DNA from 3 places in the Halobacillus sp. Marseille-Q1614 genome. Region 3 is predicted to be linked to each of the others. Evidence: riboswitches for the same ligand, from Rfam matches in the RefSeq annotation. Region 3 holds a riboswitch; each other region holds the start of a gene.
The links. Region 3 has a riboswitch for thiamine pyrophosphate ahead of thiT (energy-coupled thiamine transporter ThiT). Riboswitches for the same ligand answer to the same signal wherever they lie in the genome.
Positions count from the first base shown of each region.

Region 1 (6,123 bases), 140 kb from region 3:
AACAAGCTGGACATCTTCTAACGGAAGGCCTAAAATCGCCCGCACATGAAGGGCAAATTCCGATAGGTCTTGTGTGACCAGTGTAACCATCCCCGTATCATGCGGCCGCGGAGACACTTCGCTAAAATAGACTCCTTCTGAAGTAATGAAAAGTTCTACTCCGAAAACACCATAACCGCCGATCTCATCGGTAACTTTTTTTGCAATTTCCTCCGCCTCTCTTATCTGTTCCTCACTCATCGCATGCGGCTGCCAAGATTGAATGTAATCACCGTCCTGCTGAAGATGGCCGATCGGAGGACAGTAAAACGTCCCTGTAGAAGAGCGGACCGTTAATAGTGTGATTTCCGAATCAAAATGAATAAATTCCTCAACAATCACTCGAGTGCTTTTACCTCGTCCACTGTTGATGGCTTCCTGCCAGGAATCCTCGATATCCGCTTCTGTACGACATACGCTTTGTCCTTTTCCAGAGGAACTCATAATCGGTTTGATGACACATGGAGTACCAATGGCGATAACCGCTTCTTTTAACTCCTCTAAAGAGTTGGCAAACTCATATTTGGCTGTTGGAAGTTGTAGTTTTTCACTTGCCAGCCGTCGTATACCTTCGCGATCCATCGTCAACTGGGTTGCGTAAGCTGTGGGTATGACATTATAGCCCTCCTGTTCCAGCTCCAGAAGCGTTGCTGTCGCAATGGCTTCTATTTCAGGGACAATAAAATCAGGTTTCTCCTGTTCGATCACCGTACGCAGTTGTTTGCCGTCAAGCATGTCAATCACACGAAAACGATGAGCCACCTGCATAGCTGGTGCACCTTCATATCGATCGACTGCAATTGTTTCTATACCTAGCCGCTGCGCCTCAATCACTACTTCTTTCCCTAACTCTCCGGATCCTAACAGCATCAATTTCTTTGCATCGTTTTGGTTCGGTGCTCCATACATGTAAAATCCCCCAGAATGTTTTGATTTACAGCTATTCTAACGTTATTTACCAGTTTGTATCAAGGGTTTTTGGGTTAATTAACGAACATTCTTGATTAAATTCAAAATAATATTCATGTTTACTCATCTTCATTATCCATTGTAATAACGAACGTCAGTTATCGAAAAGTAAGGGTATTGTACAGCTGTCACATAAGATAAGGAAATCATTATCATGAGGCAGCATATAAAGACCATATCAAACTTAGATAAACCTAATCGATAGAAATAGGTCCGGTTTACATCATTAGAAAAACCCTTAGCTTCCATGGCTACTGCAATTCGATAAGCTCTTCTTATACTCTGCGAAAGAAGGGGAATGGAATAGGTTTTAAGTTTTTTGTAAAATCCTTTTACGCCTTTTTCAGCTTGAACACCTCGTACTTTTAATGCATAATGCAATGTTTGCATCTCCTCAATCATCAAAGGAATCAGCCTAATGGCTGCCATGAAGCTATAGGCATATTTCGGCTTCAACTTTAATTGCTGCATTAAGGAATAAAATAGATATACAGGTCTAGTGGTTAATGCAAAAATAACTCCTAAAGCAGCAAAAACTATCCCACGAAAGCCTAAATGTAACCCTCTAAAAAAACTCTCTTCGGTAATATGCACCAATCCCCATTTGAACCATGTGATTTCCCCTTTTCCAAAGAAAATCATAGATGTACAAGATGTAAGAAATATTAAGACAAATGGGATCGAAATAACTGCTAGACGTTTCCATGGATGACCCGTAAAAAACGTATAGAGGAGAAGCGTTCCTATCATATAATTGATGAGGAAGTTTGGATTATGAATCATCAACAGATGAATAAACAAGAGTACAATGATGATTAATTTCAGGCTCGGATTTATTTTGTGAAGCCATGTTTCTTTGTAAGAAAAGTCAATTGGCATATCTTATCTCCCCTATAAAATAAAAGCTGGTGAACGTTGTTCCATATAATCAGATGAAGGAGATTCCTTTACGAGTCTCCCTCCTTCTACTTCCCAGACTTTGGTTGCGAAGTGTTTCGCAATATTCAAGTCATGCGTAACCATAATGATCGTTGCTCCCAGAGCCCTCAACTTTTCAAGCTGCTCTAAAATTGCAAATGTGTTTTTCGCATCTTGTCCAAAGGTGGGTTCATCCAAAAGTATGATCGGCTGCTCTTTCACAATCGAAGCAGCGACACTCAGTCTTCGTTTTTGTCCGATAGATAATTGATAAGGATGCGTATGTCTATGCTTATGCAAATGATAGATTTCAAGCAGATGATTCACTCGCAGAAAAATTTGTTCTTCTCCCCAATTTTCTAAATGAAGCGTGAAGGCTGCTTCCTCATACACAGAGTTAGTAACAAATTGAAATTCGGGATTTTGAAATACTAAAGTTATATAATCAGCTAAATTTTTGATCTGCTCATACTCTTGTTCAAGAACACGATAAGATCCTTTAACTTTAATCAAGTTCATGAGAGCAAGCAGCAGCGTACTTTTACCTGCTCCGTTCTCACCAAGTACTGTTATCCATTCCCCCGGATGAGCATTTGCCTGTTTCACCCGGAGTGTTTCAACTTTTCCCCTATACGCTGAAAAGTCGGACAAATGAACAGATGATTTTTCTCTGTTTATATTTACTGGCGGAATATCCATACGTTTTGCTTGAATGTATTCACCCCAAACATCAGGGTACCAGATCCCTTGTTCGATAAGAGTGTTTTTATGCTTGTCAAAAACCTCTTGTTTCGATCCGTCGGCAATGATGTTCCCACTCTCACCCAGAAGAATCACACGATCAACAAAGTCGACAATCTGTTCAATTTTATGTTCCACAATCACGACGGTTTTATCTTCTCCAACTTTCTTAATCGTGTCCCAAACATGCTTAGTACCATGTGGATCAAGCATCGCAGTAGGCTCGTCTAAAAATAACACCTCAGGTTCTAGAGCAAGAACTGAAGCGATTGCCAATCTCTGCTTCATTCCCCCGGATAGTGTTTGTATCTTCGTGTGGATATCATCAAATTCTAATCCAACTTTCCGTAAATAATGCTCAATGTAAATTTCCATTTCTCCTCGAGGGACCTGAAGATTCTCAAGAACAAACGCAATTTCCTCATCTACATAGGGCATACAAAACTGTGAATCAGGATCTTGAAATAAAAATCCCCAGGAATCTGGAATGATAAGGTCGTCTGCTTTCATAGGTACTTCTACACTATGAGGGATGAGTCCCGTCAAGACTTGTAAAAGTGTTGACTTCCCTGATCCTGATGGTCCAAGTAGTAATACCTTTTCTCCTTTATTCAAAGAAAGAGAAAAATCCTCAAATAACAAGGGTTCCACTCCTGGAAATTTCAACCGCATGTTTGTCATACCAGCAATACTCTTCATACAAAACCTCCTGCTATCCCAAAGCCTTATAGTCTTCTTTAGAAGCCGGCCTCACAAGATTTGTGACTCCTGTTTTTTCTAATGATTGAACGATGAGAAAAGCGAAAATACCCGAAATGATGATGGCTCCTACTATTCTAGCTCCAACCAGGATGAGCAGATTCCAAAGTGCCAAGTCACCTATATAACCGTAGTAGAAATCAATACCAATAGACGCAAACGCAGCTGCTACACCTGCTAAGGACGCAGTGAACATATCGTATCTCTTATAGCGGAAAGCTGCGAAAATCAGTTCAGCAGCCAGACCTTGTCCTAACCCGAATATAAGCGTCGATATACCCCATTCACCGCCAAAAATAAATTCACCTTGCGCGGCAGCAACTTCCGCCAATAAAGCAACCCCGGGCTTTCGTATGATCAAATAAGCAACCACTGCTGCAATGAACCACATTCCATAAATGAGCTGCTCCAATTGTAATCCTAATGTGGAAACCACTCCATATAGCGGTCCCCATAGTTTATAGATCACACCAAATATCAATGCAACAATGATGGTTACTAAAATATCTGTTAACTTCAATCCCTTTTTCATTTTCTCAGGTCTCCCTTTCCATTGAATGACTTAAACTAAAAACGCTTTTAAAAAAACAACTTTCCCTCCTCCCGTAAGAAAAGCGGCTGATATTGGAAACGTATCTTTTTCGCAACTCCACTTCCCTGCGATGGTATGAGCCAAATCAGGTTCTAAGGGTCTTAAAGCCTACCTTTAACCTCGACCTTTCGTCAGTAAATAAAAAAGCACAGTACCGCTCATCCATTTACATAAAGGTACCCCTGGAAAAACTTTTTAAATTATCAATCTAGACCCGCCCCCTGTAATAGACCGATAGATTTCAGCTGTTTAATACGTCCGATCCTTCCATCCACATTTTCTTCTTGTCAGCCATCTCCCAAAACAAATATTCCAGTTTACCTGTATGAAGGAAGATCTCCTCTAAATGTGCTTTTTCTCGTTCTGGTTTATCGTCGGCAAGTTGGTTCATAAGGTTTTTCATATCTTCAGCTAGAGTCGTAAATTCATCTGATGCGTACATCTTGATCCAATCCCCGTAGAATTCATGTTCACTTGCTCCCTCTTTTTGATTCAATGCTAAGCCTATTTCACTGTAGCTCCATGCACAGGCAAGTACACAGGCGACAACCTCAGCTTCCGATCCCTGCTGGGACTTATTCAGCATGTAGCTTGTATAAGCAAGAAGCGTTGCCGAAGGTTTTGTATTTTCTAGTTCTTCTCTTCTGATCCCTATTCTTTCTGCATATTTTCGGTGAAGCTCCATTTCTTCGTTTAAGGTAGAATGCATCAAATCCGCGAACAGAGTCATCGTTTCTAAACGAGACGCTTTCACGCATCCTATTGCAAACACACGACAATAGTCGATTAAATATAAATAATCTTGTTCCATAAAAAACTTAAATTTATCAATCTCTAAGCTTCCATCACCAATCCCTTTGACAAAAGGGTGTTCGAGGTACTGATCCCATATAGGCTTAGCCCTTTCATAGAGCCGATCTGTAAACATTACACATCATCCTTCCTTTTTGAATTCTAAAAACCAGTCATATAAAAAAGCAGTCATCGTTTTTGTGAACTGTAGAAGCTGCTCTCTATCAAGCGACTCATTCACAGCATGAGCTTGTTCAAGTGTGCCAGGGCCATATAAGACAGTCGGGATGTCGGCCTCTGCTAACCATCCCCCATCTGTAACGGTAGGAGACATCGAATAGTCTACTGGTGTGTCGTGAACAAGTTGATGCGCACCAGCTAACTTTTGAACCCCTGAGTGACTGGGGTCCACGGAAAAGGCGGGGAATATTTCCCCTTGGTCTTCAATCATGGATTTCCCGCCCCACGAAAATTGAGGAGGGTAAACCTTTAACCAAGGATCAGCCTTTGCTGCATAATTGATATGTTCTTCGATGTCATTGATTACATCCTCATAATGTTCTTCAGGATAGTAATGCACCGTAATCCACAACTTGCAGCGATCTGCTATGAAAGCCGCATGCCTGCCGCCTTCAATGACAGCTGGATTGATCGTATTTGAGCCAGGGGGAAAGCCAGGACTCGATTTAGTTATGGCCCATTGCCGTTCCAGTTCTTGTAAGGCATTTATGATTTTCATCATTTTCTCTATCGCGCTGGCACCATGCAGACCGCCGCCAGCGTGTATCATGGAACGTCTGCAGGCATCATGGAAGGTTTGAGGACTCTCGATCGTTATCCAGCCGGTAATCACACCACCCTGACCTTGAATCTTACAATCACTTGTATCCACTACTAAAGCTAAGTCAGCACGATACCCTTTTTCACAGCAGGACTTCGTACCCGCTTCTCCAACCTCCTCACCGACCACTGATTGGAAATATAGATTTCCACTAGGTTCTATCCCAGCTTCATACAGCACTTTCATGGCAAACAGGACCCCCGCTATTCCGCCTTTCATATCAGCTACCCCACGCCCGAATACTTTATCTTCCGTTACTGTACATACAAATGGATCATAATCCCAACTTTCATTCTCCCCTATAGCTGCTACATCTAAATGGCCGTTAATGATAAGACTTGATTGATTCTCTTGCTGCCCCTTCCTCGTACCAACCACCACAGGGTCTCCTGGATACAGATCCCAGGAATCAATAGTAAAATCTAGTTCTTTCAGTTGATGGGCAACATATTTTTGAACTTTCTTTGAATTT
Region 1 is NZ_CADDWH010000001.1:1,766,014-1,772,136, forward strand. Features, by position in the region: gene purT (formate-dependent phosphoribosylglycinamide formyltransferase) at 1-948, opposite strand, end outside; gene HUS26_RS08880 (energy-coupling factor transporter transmembrane protein EcfT) at 1,081-1,887, opposite strand; gene HUS26_RS08885 (ABC transporter ATP-binding protein) at 1,900-3,366, opposite strand; gene HUS26_RS08890 (ECF transporter S component) at 3,380-3,958, opposite strand; TPP riboswitch at 4,064-4,212, opposite strand; gene tenA (thiaminase II) at 4,260-4,946, opposite strand; gene HUS26_RS08900 (acetylornithine deacetylase) at 4,953-6,123, opposite strand, start outside.
Region 1: it holds a riboswitch for thiamine pyrophosphate, as region 3 does, so the genes downstream of both, HUS26_RS08890 (ECF transporter S component) here and thiT (energy-coupled thiamine transporter ThiT) in region 3, are expected to answer to the same signal.

Region 2 (6,123 bases), 1.9 Mb from region 3:
TTTAAAGCATGGAGCTCCTGTCGTTATGAAAGAAACCCCTACATTAGCAGACAGCTTGCTGGGAGGGATCGGTCCTGATAATGAATATACGTTTACTTTAACGAAAAATTACTTAGATGAGAGTGTCCTTGTTTCAGAGGAAATGATAAAAAAAGGAATGGTTTTTATGATGGAGTATCATAAAATGATCGTAGAAGGAGCGGCTGCTGTTGGAGTAAGCCACGTTCTTAAACAAAGTGACCGTAGAGGGAAGAATATTGTGCTCGTCATTAGCGGAAATAATGTCGATCACCAGGCGATATGTGATTTGATATAAAAACAATCGGCGGGGGGCAGGAATATGGGAATTCAAGTAAGAGAAGTTTTGCAGCTGCCTGTGATGGCACCGGCGAAAATATTAACAGGAAGTCATCTTCTGAACGAAAGAGAGATTGAATGGATATCGGTGATTGAAACACCTGTAGAAAATTTTGTCAGAAAAAACGAATTCGTATTAAGTACAGGCATTGGCTGCAGTGATGACCCGAGAGCTCTTGAAGACTATGTACGGGATGTGATTGATTCTGGAGCTTCCGCCCTGGCGTTTGCTACGGGCCGCCACCTTTTTAAAATTCCTGACAGGGTGTTAAAAGCAGCGGAAGATCAGCAGTTTATTGTGCTGGAGCTGCCATGGGAAGTGCGTTTCGGTGATGTGCTGCATGATGTCTTATCAGAGATTAACCGGAAGAAAGAAGTCGAACAGAAGCAGGCAGAAGAAATCCGTCAAGAGTTAATCAACTGTGTGCTAAATGGGAAAGGCCTGCAGGAGATTATGAAAATCGTTTATGAAAACACTCATATTCCTGTAGCGATCAGCGATCATAACAAAATCGTCCGGGCAAATTACCATTTTAAACGGCACATGATTGATGTTTTAAACGGTGATGCTGAAGGAGAATATGAGCTTCTTCCTTCAGAGGAAACGCCTTTTAAAGACCATCCGCTTTATCACTATATCGAAGAGTTTCAAATAGGGGACGACCGCTGTTATCAGCTGACGATTTTATCGAATTATAAAAAACAGGGTTACCTGTTATTTAAACCTGAAACAACTGGAGAGCTGACTTGGTCGAACTTAAATATCCTCGAACATGCGCTGACCGCATGCGCCCTTTATTTTGTAAAAGAAAACGCGATTGAAATGACAGAAATACGTCTCAAGGACAACTTTTTATTAGATCTTGCTAAGAAAGACATCGAAATGGATAAACCACTCCAATCGAAAGCCCAGCTGCTTGGATACGATTTGAGTAAGCCTTATATTTGTCTTGCTGGCGAGATTCGTTTTACAAAAATAGCGGACGATCTTATACGAGGTTCCGATCAATCGGTTATGTCTTCCTCTATGCACAGCCGCAATTACTATATTCAGAAAGAAGTAGCCCATGCCGGAGACGTGTTAAAAAGGAGAACAATGGCTACCTTTGAAGATGGGGAAGTTATTGTTTTCTTGGAAGCCGACAGCAACAGCTCCTATGTCGAAACAGCGAACCAGTTCCTTGATTTAGTGGAGCGGCGCTTGAATGAATTATTGGCGGGTCTTAGTATTTCCTGGGGAATATCGATGCATAAAGACGGAATTTATACTTTTCATAAAAGCTATAACGAAGCTGTCACCGCCTTTAATATCGGCCGCCAGCAGCACGAAATAGGGGAGCGGACGTTTTTTAGCGATACGAGGATGAATAGGCTGCTTATGGCCTTAAGCCATGAGAAAGAAATTGAGGAGATCGTAAAAAGCACGCTTCAGAAGCTGATTGAATATGATCAGAAGCGGCAGACGGACTTGATTCATACTTTTATTGTCTACAACAAATACAACAGCAATGTCAGCCAGACAGCACGCGCTTTAAACCTGCATAGGCAGTCCCTGCTGCACAGACTGCGGAATATAGAACAATTAACAGGGCTTTCTTTATTAAACGCTGACGATATGTTTTTATTAGAGCTGAGTGTCAGGCTGTGGATGCTGAAGAAAGTGGAGAACTAGAGATTCCTCGTGGTAAATACCACGCTGCGGCGTCTCGGTCGCCCGTTTTTTAAGCAGGAGTCTCGTAGTATTTTGCCGCCTTGGTAACTAAAGAGATCGCCCTTCCTTGCTGGAGGACGATCTTTTTCACGTCATGTCAGGCATTATAATCAGGGCATTATTCCCCAAAATTCTGGTCGGGAACAATGACTTTTTCTGCACCGCTTTCAGTAACGGTGGATCGCATTTTTATGATCCATTGATCTTGTTCCTGATCATACGTCATACTTTCAACAGACAGGGTGTTGCTTCGGTCTACCTCAGCAAGCGCGCTGGCAAGGACCTGAGACTCATCTAAGTCAGCCCCTTCCGGCTTTTTTGCTTTAACGACCTTTACTTCCCCGGCCTGGGCCTGCATAGGGTAGGATTCGGCCACAGGACCATCTACAGTCACTTCTACAGACTTGCCAAGCCACATGTCTTCTTCTACTCCTGTAATCCAAATAGGGCTGCCTCCATCGGGCTCAATGTTATCTACCACTAAGATGCTATTTTCATTTTGATCCATTACATATCCAGAGAACTGTTTTGATTCACTTCCTGTCTGGTCGTCTGAAGGTTCTTCTGCTCCTTCTTGACTCCCGCAGCCTACTGTAACTAAGAGCAATATCAGCATCCATTTCTTCATCACATGGCGCTCCTTTATTATTTAAAAATATTTCTTACAGAAAATGTTACACCTTAATCCATGACAAATCAAAGAACCTCTGATAAGATAATCACATCCAAGTGAATATTAGTTTTTGAACTACTAGGGGGGCCCAACTGGGCTGAGAGGAAAGAACAAGCTTTCCGACTCTTATGCACCTGATCTGGTTAATACCAGCGGAGGGAAGTAGTTGACGTAACTGTCTATTACTTATACATAAGCCAGGTCCTCCAGAGGATCTGGCTTTTTTATATGCCAAAACCCCTCTGGAGCTCTGACGCCGCAGGCCTTTCCTATAAAGAAGGGAGGATATCAATGAGCCGAACACGTTTATTGACAACGATGGCTGTATTCGTTGCTTTAGGTACTCTCAGCGCGCAGGTGATATGGTTTCCAGCCGGAATCGCGAAAGCTTATCCTGTACAGCATGCGATCAATGTCATGGCTGCGATCACACTTGGCCCCATACATGCTGTTACGATCGCTTTTACGATTGGTTTGCTGAGAAATCTGCTTGGACTTGGAACGCTGCTCGCTTTTCCTGGAGGCATGGCCGGTGCACTGCTTGCCGGCTTCTTTTACAAATGGATCAGGCGAAAAGGTGCGGCTCCCGTCGGTGAAGTGATTGGTTCTGGGTTGATCGGCGCTTTATTTGCCGTGCCTTTTGCACAGGTTTTAATGGGAAGTGCAGCCGGGGCTTTCGCCTTTGTTCCATCATTTCTAATCAGCAGTGTGAGCGGGTCACTGTTTGGGTGGTTTGTCGCATCACGTGTACTGAAATCAAGATTAATTCCACAGCTTTTACATTAAAAGGAGGAGAATTGTATGAGTTTTACAGAAGTCCTAAGAAGGGAAAACAATGATATATTTGAAGCGATCTTTCATCATCCTTTTGTCGAAGGTATTGGAAAGGGAGACGTACCTCATGATTCAATCGCCCATTACATTAAAGCGGATTATGAATACTTGAATGCTTTTATGCGAATCTATGGAATGGGAATTTCTAAATCGTCCAACCGAAAAGATATTGAATACTTTAATCAGCAAATTTCATTTACTTTAAACAGTGAAACCCATCCTCATCAGAATTTTTGTAATGTAATCGGTGTGGGATATGATGAATTGCACGGTTATCCGCTGCCGCCGACGGCTGACCATTACGTTAAGCATATGGAGCACCACGCAAGGCAGGGAAGCTTAGGGGAACTGATAGCAGCTGTTCTCCCATGCCCGTGGACCTACCTGGAGATCGGACAATATTTAATGGAAAAATACCAGCCCGCTCCGGACGCTGCGTTCTATCCATGGATTAAATTTTATGCAGATCTGGAATTTGAAACGTTGTCCAAAAACATGTGCCAGCGATTAGACGAACTGGCAGATAAAGCTTCAGAAGCTGAACAGGAGCGTATGAAGGAAGCGTTCCGTAAAAGCTGCCAGCTGGAGTGGAAATTCTGGCAAATGGCTCATATTTGTGAAGAATGGCCGAAAGGGGAAGGGGTGAATATCAGATGACTCAAGTATCGACAGCCTTAACGATTGCAGGCACCGATCCCAGCGGAGGAGCCGGGATACAGGCAGATCTAAAAACTTTTCAAGAACTTAAGAGCTATGGAATGAGTGTAGTTACATCGGTTGTGTCTCAGAACACAACGGGTGTAAAAGACGTGCATCATCTGCCCGCTGATTTTATAAAAAGCCAGCTTAACGCTGTTTCAAGCGACATGCCGATTCACGCGCTGAAAACAGGCATGATTGCAAATATTGAGATGATGAAAGTGGTTGCAGAATGGATTCCGCAGACAACAGCGCCATACGTCATGGATCCCGTGATGGTTGCGACAAGCGGAGATGCCCTGATCGAAGAAGAAGCAAGGAGCCTGCTGAGGGATCATTTGCTGCCGCTCACTTCAGTAGTGACACCGAATATTCCTGAAGCTGAGTTCCTGTTAGGAGAAGAAATAAAAGGGACGGAAGATATGAAGCTGGCTGCCGAGCAGATTTGTACAAGATTTCAAACGGGTGCGGTATTAATCAAAGGAGGTCATTTAGAAGGAGAAGCGGTGGACTTTTTATATGACGGTTCTAAAATGCATACATTCTCCAGTGAACGAATTGACACGAAGAATACACATGGTACGGGATGCACGTATGCGGCAGCGATCACGGCTTACTTAAGCCAGGGAGCTCCACTGCCGCTGGCTGTAGAAAAATCAAAAGCGTTTGTGACCGAAGCAATTCGATATTCCTTTAACTTAGGAAAAGGAAGCGGACCGACCAATCATTTTGCAATGCGTCAGGAGGGAGTAAGGAAATGACGATTAAGCTCGTAAATGAAGTACGGGAAAAGAAACCGCTGATTCATAATTTAACGAACGAAGTCGTAATGAATTTTAGCGCCAACGGCCTATTGGCTTTTGGAGGTTCTCCGATTATGGCGATGGCCAAAGAAGATGTATCTGATATTGCCCGTCTCTCTGATGGTGTCTTAATAAATATCGGAACACTGACGGAGCCGCACCTGCAGGCGATGATTCTGGCAGGGAAAGCCGCGAATGAAAAAGGTATCCCTGTAGTCATTGACCCGGTTGGAGTCGGAGCGTCTTCTTTTCGAACAGAAGCGTTTGAGCGCATCCTCGGTGAAGTGAAGCCGGCAGCTATTAAAGGAAACCTTGGGGAAATGGCTCATATCGTTGGTGTTTCCGTTGAAACGAAAGGTGTTGACTCTGTCGGAGAAGGAAATCAAGAGGAAGTCGCTAAAAAAGTGGCAGACCAGTATGATACGCTTGCTGTCGTGACAGGCAAAGCAGATGTCATTAGTGATGGGAAGGACGTAGTCTATAATCAAACGGGGCATGAATGGCTAGGAAAGGTTACCGGGTCTGGCTGTCTGTTAGGTTCGATATTAGCGGCTTGCTTGTCCACATCCGGCCCTCCATTGGAACAGGCTCATGCGGCTACCCGTTTCTATGGACTGGCAGCTGAGAAAGCAGCACGTCACCGTAACGTAAACGGCCCCGGCACCTTTGCCGCGCGATTTATTGACGCTCTCTCCATGGACTTAACAAAAGTGGAGGAGGCGTAGCGTGAATCTCTCCAAGCGATTAAGAAAGTATCTTATTATGGGCAGCCAGAATTGTGAGAGGGCGCCCGAAGAAATATTGCAGGAAGCGATTGATGGAGGGATTACAGCTTTTCAATATCGTGAAAAGGGACCGGGTTCTTTAACCGGTCCTGAGAAGCTGGAACTCGGCCAGCGGCTTCGTCAGCTTTGCCGGGCGCGTGATGTACTGTTTATCGTTAATGATGACAGCGAATTGGTGGAGACTTTAGAAGCGGACGGGATTCATGTCGGCCAGGACGATCAAAAAGTCCAGGAGCTCAGAACCCTCTTTCCTGATAAAAT
Region 2 is NZ_CADDWH010000001.1:3,499,018-3,505,140, forward strand. Features, by position in the region: gene eutB (hydroxyectoine utilization dehydratase EutB) at 1-316, shown strand, start outside; gene HUS26_RS17540 (PucR family transcriptional regulator) at 341-2,029, shown strand; gene HUS26_RS17545 (DUF3221 domain-containing protein) at 2,187-2,696, opposite strand; TPP riboswitch at 2,812-2,919, shown strand; gene thiW (energy coupling factor transporter S component ThiW) at 3,033-3,527, shown strand; gene tenA (thiaminase II) at 3,543-4,232, shown strand; gene thiD (bifunctional hydroxymethylpyrimidine kinase/phosphomethylpyrimidine kinase) at 4,229-5,035, shown strand; gene thiM (hydroxyethylthiazole kinase) at 5,032-5,802, shown strand; gene thiE (thiamine phosphate synthase) at 5,840-6,123, shown strand, end outside.
Region 2: it holds a riboswitch for thiamine pyrophosphate, as region 3 does, so the genes downstream of both, thiW (energy coupling factor transporter S component ThiW) here and thiT (energy-coupled thiamine transporter ThiT) in region 3, are expected to answer to the same signal.

Region 3 (6,123 bases):
CGAAACACCTTAGCTTTACGAAAGCCGCTGCGACCTTGCATGTTTCACAGCCCTCCTTGAGTAAAGTTATAAAACAGCTAGAAGATGAATTAGGTGTCCCGTTATTCTATCGTTCCAAGCAGCTTGTATTAACAGATGCCGGCAAAGCTGTATTAGTGAATGCTAAAAGTGTATTAGATGCCTTTCATAACTTAAATTCGGAGCTGAAAGATGTCATTGATCTAAAAAAAGGAGAAATTAAAATTGGCATTCCACCTATTATTGGCGCCGCTTTTTTCTCTTCGGTAATCTCCCGCTATAAAGAAGAGCATCCAGAAGTTAAGCTTCTTTTGAATGAAGTAGGATCAAAAATGATTAAACAGGGGGTAGAAGACGGTTCATTAGACATCGGCTTAATCTGCAACCTGCCTCCTAAAAAGGAAGAAATGTTTGAAATAATCGAAGTGATCAATGATCCATTGAAACTGCTCATCCATAAAGACAATGAACTTGCTTTAAATGAACAAATTGATTTAATAGAGTTAGAAAACGAGCCTTTTATTTTATACCGTGAGGATTTTACCCTTCACGATAAAATCATTGAAGAATGCGCCCATAAAGGGTTTTATCCAAATGTCGTCTGCCACAGCTCACAGCGGGATTTCATCATTGAAATGGTAGCAGCTAAGCTTGGGGCTGCGCTGCTGCCTAGTAAAATAGCGAATGAAATTACCGACAAAAATTTGGCCGTTATTCCACTTATCCATTCAAAAGTGAGACTTGAGCTTGGGATGGTGTGGAAAAAGAATAAGTATCTTCCGTTTGCTGTGAGGGAGTTTATAGAAATGTCGAAAGAAATTCTAGTAAAAGAAGAAATCCCTTTAAAATAAGGGGAGTATTAAAGTCATTAACAGGGTGGGAATGCGGGACTCCTGCGGAAAATGGACTGGCAATACCCCGCAGTGAGGGGACTTGACGGTTCGTCCGCGAAAAAGCGTGTGAAATGACCGTGATCGTTAATAGAAGAAACCCCTAAGACTATGGCACGGGCTCATAGCTTTAGGGGTTAATTTATGCGTTTTGTGTGAGCAAGGAAGGCCTTTTATAAAATAAGAGTCCTATTACAATCGAGCTTAATATAAAGGCCGGCAGCATATAACCTCCGTTATAGACTAACGAATAGAGCCATACGGGCTGCTCAGGCGGCGCGAACTCTCCATAAAATACGATTCCTGCAATGAAATGGCCGAAAAAGCGGAACAGACTGCCGACAAAAGCACCGGTCACCATCCATGTTACCATCCGCTTCATATTTCTCGCTTTCGCTGCTTCCCACACCGGTTTTGCAAAAAGACCGGCTAGTCCGATTACACCAAAAGCAACGATATAGTCAAGAAACGCTTGCACGGCTGTTAATATATAGGCACCTGTTAATATCTGATAGAATCCAAGCAGCAGACCTGTCAGGACACCTCCCTTTAATCCCCAGCGAAAGGCCATGATAAAGACAGGAACCATCGCAAAAGAAACGGAACCTCCCTGGGCCCATAATTTAAAAGATAAAAACGGCAGAATGTCTAATAAAATGGCCAAAGCGGAAAATATTGCGATTTCTACTAAAAATAATACACCTTTATTTCTCATAAATCTATTTCCTCCCCTTTTTTGCACACAAAAAAAGCAATGCCAAAGGGAAGCTTCCTGATGGAGGAATCCCGTGCATCGCCATCAAAAAAGCCACCATCCCTACGCCAGTACTAACTGACAGGTTCGAAGGGTCTGAACATAACGTTCACTCTCAGCTCAAAAAAGGCTCCCCTTGTAGGCTTAGTATTCGTTTGCTTTTCTTGCTTATATTTCTATTATATATGAATCTACAAAACGTGACAAATCACATGTTAAGGAACTATCGTAACAGGTATCGTGGTAGACTGCAGGACGTTCTGGCTCACACTTCCAAGCAGAGCGCCTTTTACCCTGCCAACTCCACGGGTTCCCATAACGATCGCCTGAATACCTTCGTTTCTTGACTCTTCCAGAATTGCCTGATCCGGAAGGCCAATCCTTTTTCTTAAAGTATAGGTAACCCCGGAACCTTCCAGCAGCTCCTCCGCTTTTTCAAACGAACGTCTCGCTGCTTCATCCTGAAACGCCCGGATTTGGTGGTCCGCCGTAAATTTTCGGACGTTCCTCGTATTATAGTTAAACTGGACATTAAGAATTACAAGCTCAACATCCGTATTTTTTGCCATCTGAATGGCATGCTGTAAAGCTCGCAGGGACCCTGATGAACCGTCAAATGGTACTAACAATTTGGCTTTCATAATTAACCCCTCCCTTACTTCTATTATACTGGAAAAAATAAGCGGGAAGGGGTACTTTTTTACTGCGTGTTCGAGTACAGGACGAAAAACTCCAGACTCCGCTCGATAATTAAATCCTGATCTCCATCGAGCGTCGCCACGTGGTAGCTGTTTTCCAGATGGACGAGCTCTTTATGCTCTGACAATACAGTATCAAAAATCATCTCCGAATTATCCGGCGGTACCACGTGGTCTTCTTCGGAAACGAAAATGAGGATCGGACAATGGATCTCCGCCAGCTGATCATGTACTTTTCCCATAAGCTGTATGAGCTGTCCAATGGCGGCGACGGGTGTTTTTGAATAAGCAAGCTCTCTTACACCTGGCTTTTTAATGTCCGAGCCGATAGCTGCAATAAAGCGTTCGTCTGCATTTTCCGCTACATTTTCTAACGAGGGTATATCTATCGCGGGATTAATGAGAATGACACCTGCAATCTCTGTATGTGAGGCTGCGGCATAAAGGGCAAGCGTTCCTCCCATAGATAACCCGGCAACGAAGATCTTCTTACACCTTGCCGCGAGCCATTCATAAGCTTCATCTATCGAATTCATCCAGTCCAGATGCGTACTTTTCTCTAAATCCTCCGGGTCGGTGCCATGTCCTTTTAACCGCGGACAAGCTATAGTGTAACCTTCCTGCGCATAAGCATCAGCTAGAGGTTTCATACTTTGAGTCGTTCCGGTAAAGCCATGGGATACGAGGATGCCTACTTCATTGCCCTCCCGATAAATCGATTGAGCTTCATCTAAAACGGGATATTCCTTCATTTCTCCTCGCTCCCTTTCTTATGAGTACCGAGCAAATTGCTGAGCACGACTTTTTCGAGCAATCTCCATGGGAGCGTATTCTTTAAAAATACATTCAGCCGGACTCCCGGGCCGATCGGGTACCTCAGTTTTTTTAAACTTTCACTTAAAGCCAATTTCGTCATGAGATCAGCTACTTTTCTCGGGTCTTCCCGGTCTTCCCGATTTAACGCTTTCCAGATTCCTTTAACGTACTCCTCATAAGGGGACTTCGGATCATAGACGGCAGTAGGGAGATCCATTCCCGACGACCATATATTCGTTTCAAAAGAACCCGGTTCAATTAAAGCTACATCAATACCGAAGGGTTTGAGTTCAAAACGCAGACTTTCAGAGAGCCCTTCAAGCGCATGCTTGGAACTGACGTACGCCGATAAACCAGGAAAACCGATGAGACCGCTGACGCTGCTGACGTTGATAATTTTTCCGAATTTCTGCTTTCTCATCTTGGGCACCACGGCTTGAATCAGCTGGATGATACCGAAAACGTTCGTTTCAAACTGCCGGCGGTAATCTTTAATCGGTACCTGTTCTAAAAATCCTCCAATTGCAAAACCGGCATTGTTAATGAGAACATCGACGCGCTCAAGCTTTGCTACACTATTTTTAAAATCTTCAATTGAAGCTTCTTTCGTAACATCTAACCGCCACACTTCTATTTTTTCTTCGACTGACTTCTCTAAACCGGCCTGCTGAAAGACCTTCAGTTTCTTTTCATTTCTGATCGTGGCTATTACTTTCATCCCTTTTTCGGCGCATTTAATCGCGGTATGATAACCAAAACCGCTCGTTGCACCTGTAATAACTACTGTTGGCTGCATACGTTTCATCCTTTTTCTATCTGATATATAGGTACTTCCATATCTACGGCTTCTTTTCCTTTTTTTCCGTGAAGTTAATCTTCTATTTTGACGAAATCTTCGACAGTGTAATACAATATGAGGACGTATGAAAGAAAGGTGAACCAATATGCCCTTAATTGAGATAGAACAGCACCCGGTCAGTTATCAGATCGAAAGGTTAGAAGATATACAGTTTGTGAAATTATACTTAGATGATTTAAACGGAATAAAAATAAGCGCGCCCGCTTCCAAACCATGGGATGCAGTGGAAGCTTTCCTTTTAAAAAAAGCAGACTGGATTTGGGAAAAATGGACAAACATCCATCCTGATTTGTATGGAGTTAATGAAGGCGAGCGGCTGCCTTACCTCGGGAGAAAATATAAGCTTATCAGTGAAACGGGTCAAGTGCAGGAGCCTGAGTTTACTTTTTCTAAGGGGAAATTTATTTTTACATATCCAGAGCACTTCACCGAGGAGCAAATGGTTACTGAGCTTACAAAATGCAGGGATGTGTGGTATAAGAAGAAAGCCGAAGAGAAGTTCCCCTCCCTTTCTGAAAGCTCTGTTTTTATAGAAGAGGATCATTTGCGGCTTGGAGAAAAGAAGGCTGACGAAATATTGCTGAACTGGCGGCTGATTAAGCGTTCAAAAAAAGAAATCTCCCGCCATATCGAAGATTTAAAAGAAGAGAAAACCTATTAAAAAAGTGTAGAGCTAATGTGCTCTACACTTTTTTAATAATTTGTTGATCTTAAACATTGATTTAGCGGGAATCCAGTCCGTTTTTCCGCAGGAGCAATTCCCCTTCAAAATCAACAGTCTCATTTAGTGTGATTTTAAATAAATAATAATAAGCTAAGAGCCATAACAGCCATGCCGGCAACTACGCCATATATGGAAAGGTGTTCCTCCCCATATTTTCTAGAAGCAGGCAGCAGTTCATCTAATGAGATGAAAACCATAATCCCTGCAACACCGGCGAACAAAACACCAAACATGACATCGTTTAAGAACGGCATAAGGATGAGATAGGCAACAATCGCACCGACCGGTTCAGAAAGACCAGATAAAAAGGATAACTTAAAGGCCTTTTTCTTATCTCCTGTAGCAAAATAAACGGGAACCGAAACAGCAATTCCTTCTGGAATATTGTGAATGGCGATCGCAATAGCGATCGCAATCCCTAAGGAAGGATCCTGTAAGGCAGAGGTGAAGGTAGCTATTCCTTCTGGAAAGTTATGAATAGCAATCGCAAGTGCCGTAAACGTACCCATTTTCAGCAGTTGAGCGTCTTGAACCGCTGAAGCGGGTTTTGCCATTTCTTCCACCACTTTAGGCTCGTGCGGATTTCCCTGCTTAGGAATAAATTTATCGATGATCGCAATGACTAGCATACCGCCGAAAAAGCTGGCTACATTCACCCAGTTGCCCGTCCCCTGTCCTAAAGCATTTACGAGAGCATCCTGGGCTTTAAAAAATATTTCAACCATTGAGACATAAATCATGACACCGGCGGAAAACCCTAAGGCTAGAGACAAAAACCGAGTATTTGTCGTAGAAGTAAAAAAGGCGAGTATACTCCCTATCCCAGTTGCCAGACCGGCCATAAGCGTCAGCCCAAAGGCCAATAACAAATTCTCCATAACCATTCCTCTCTTTCTGTCTGATAATAGTCTAACTTAAATCTTTCCTTAGTGCAACTTTTTTTGAACTAGTTATATTTTATGCCTTAAGGTAAAAAGATGTGCCCATAAAAAAAAGACATTATTTTGAGATTTCCTCAAAATAATGTCTTTTTTTCTTCTTACTCGACTTCGATCTCTTGGCCTTCCCCTGAAATGATCGTCAACGCATCATTTTCATAAGCCAATTGGTATTCCAGCTTGTATTTTTTTATTTCAACTTCTCCTTCGACCGTTTCTTCGGTCATTATAACCGTGGTCACTTTAACCCCTTCACCTTGGGGATCGGCTACAAGATTATCGATAGAGACGGATAATGTGTTGGAGTAGCCGGCACGGAATTCTTCGTAGCTCGTACCGCTCTGCCAGTTGTTCCCAAGCAGCGCGTACGCCGTTACAAAATCCCCCTGATTGATACTATCGTAAAAATACTGAATTAAATATGTG
Region 3 is NZ_CADDWH010000001.1:1,624,405-1,630,527, forward strand. Features, by position in the region: gene HUS26_RS08165 (LysR family transcriptional regulator) at 1-869, shown strand, start outside; gene thiT (energy-coupled thiamine transporter ThiT) at 1,051-1,623, opposite strand; TPP riboswitch at 1,705-1,809, opposite strand; gene HUS26_RS08175 (universal stress protein) at 1,878-2,303, opposite strand; gene HUS26_RS08180 (carboxylesterase) at 2,363-3,112, opposite strand; gene HUS26_RS08185 (SDR family oxidoreductase) at 3,109-3,972, opposite strand; gene HUS26_RS08190 (YgjP-like metallopeptidase domain-containing protein) at 4,121-4,696, shown strand; gene zupT (zinc transporter ZupT) at 4,831-5,637, opposite strand; gene HUS26_RS08200 (S1C family serine protease) at 5,799-6,123, opposite strand, start outside.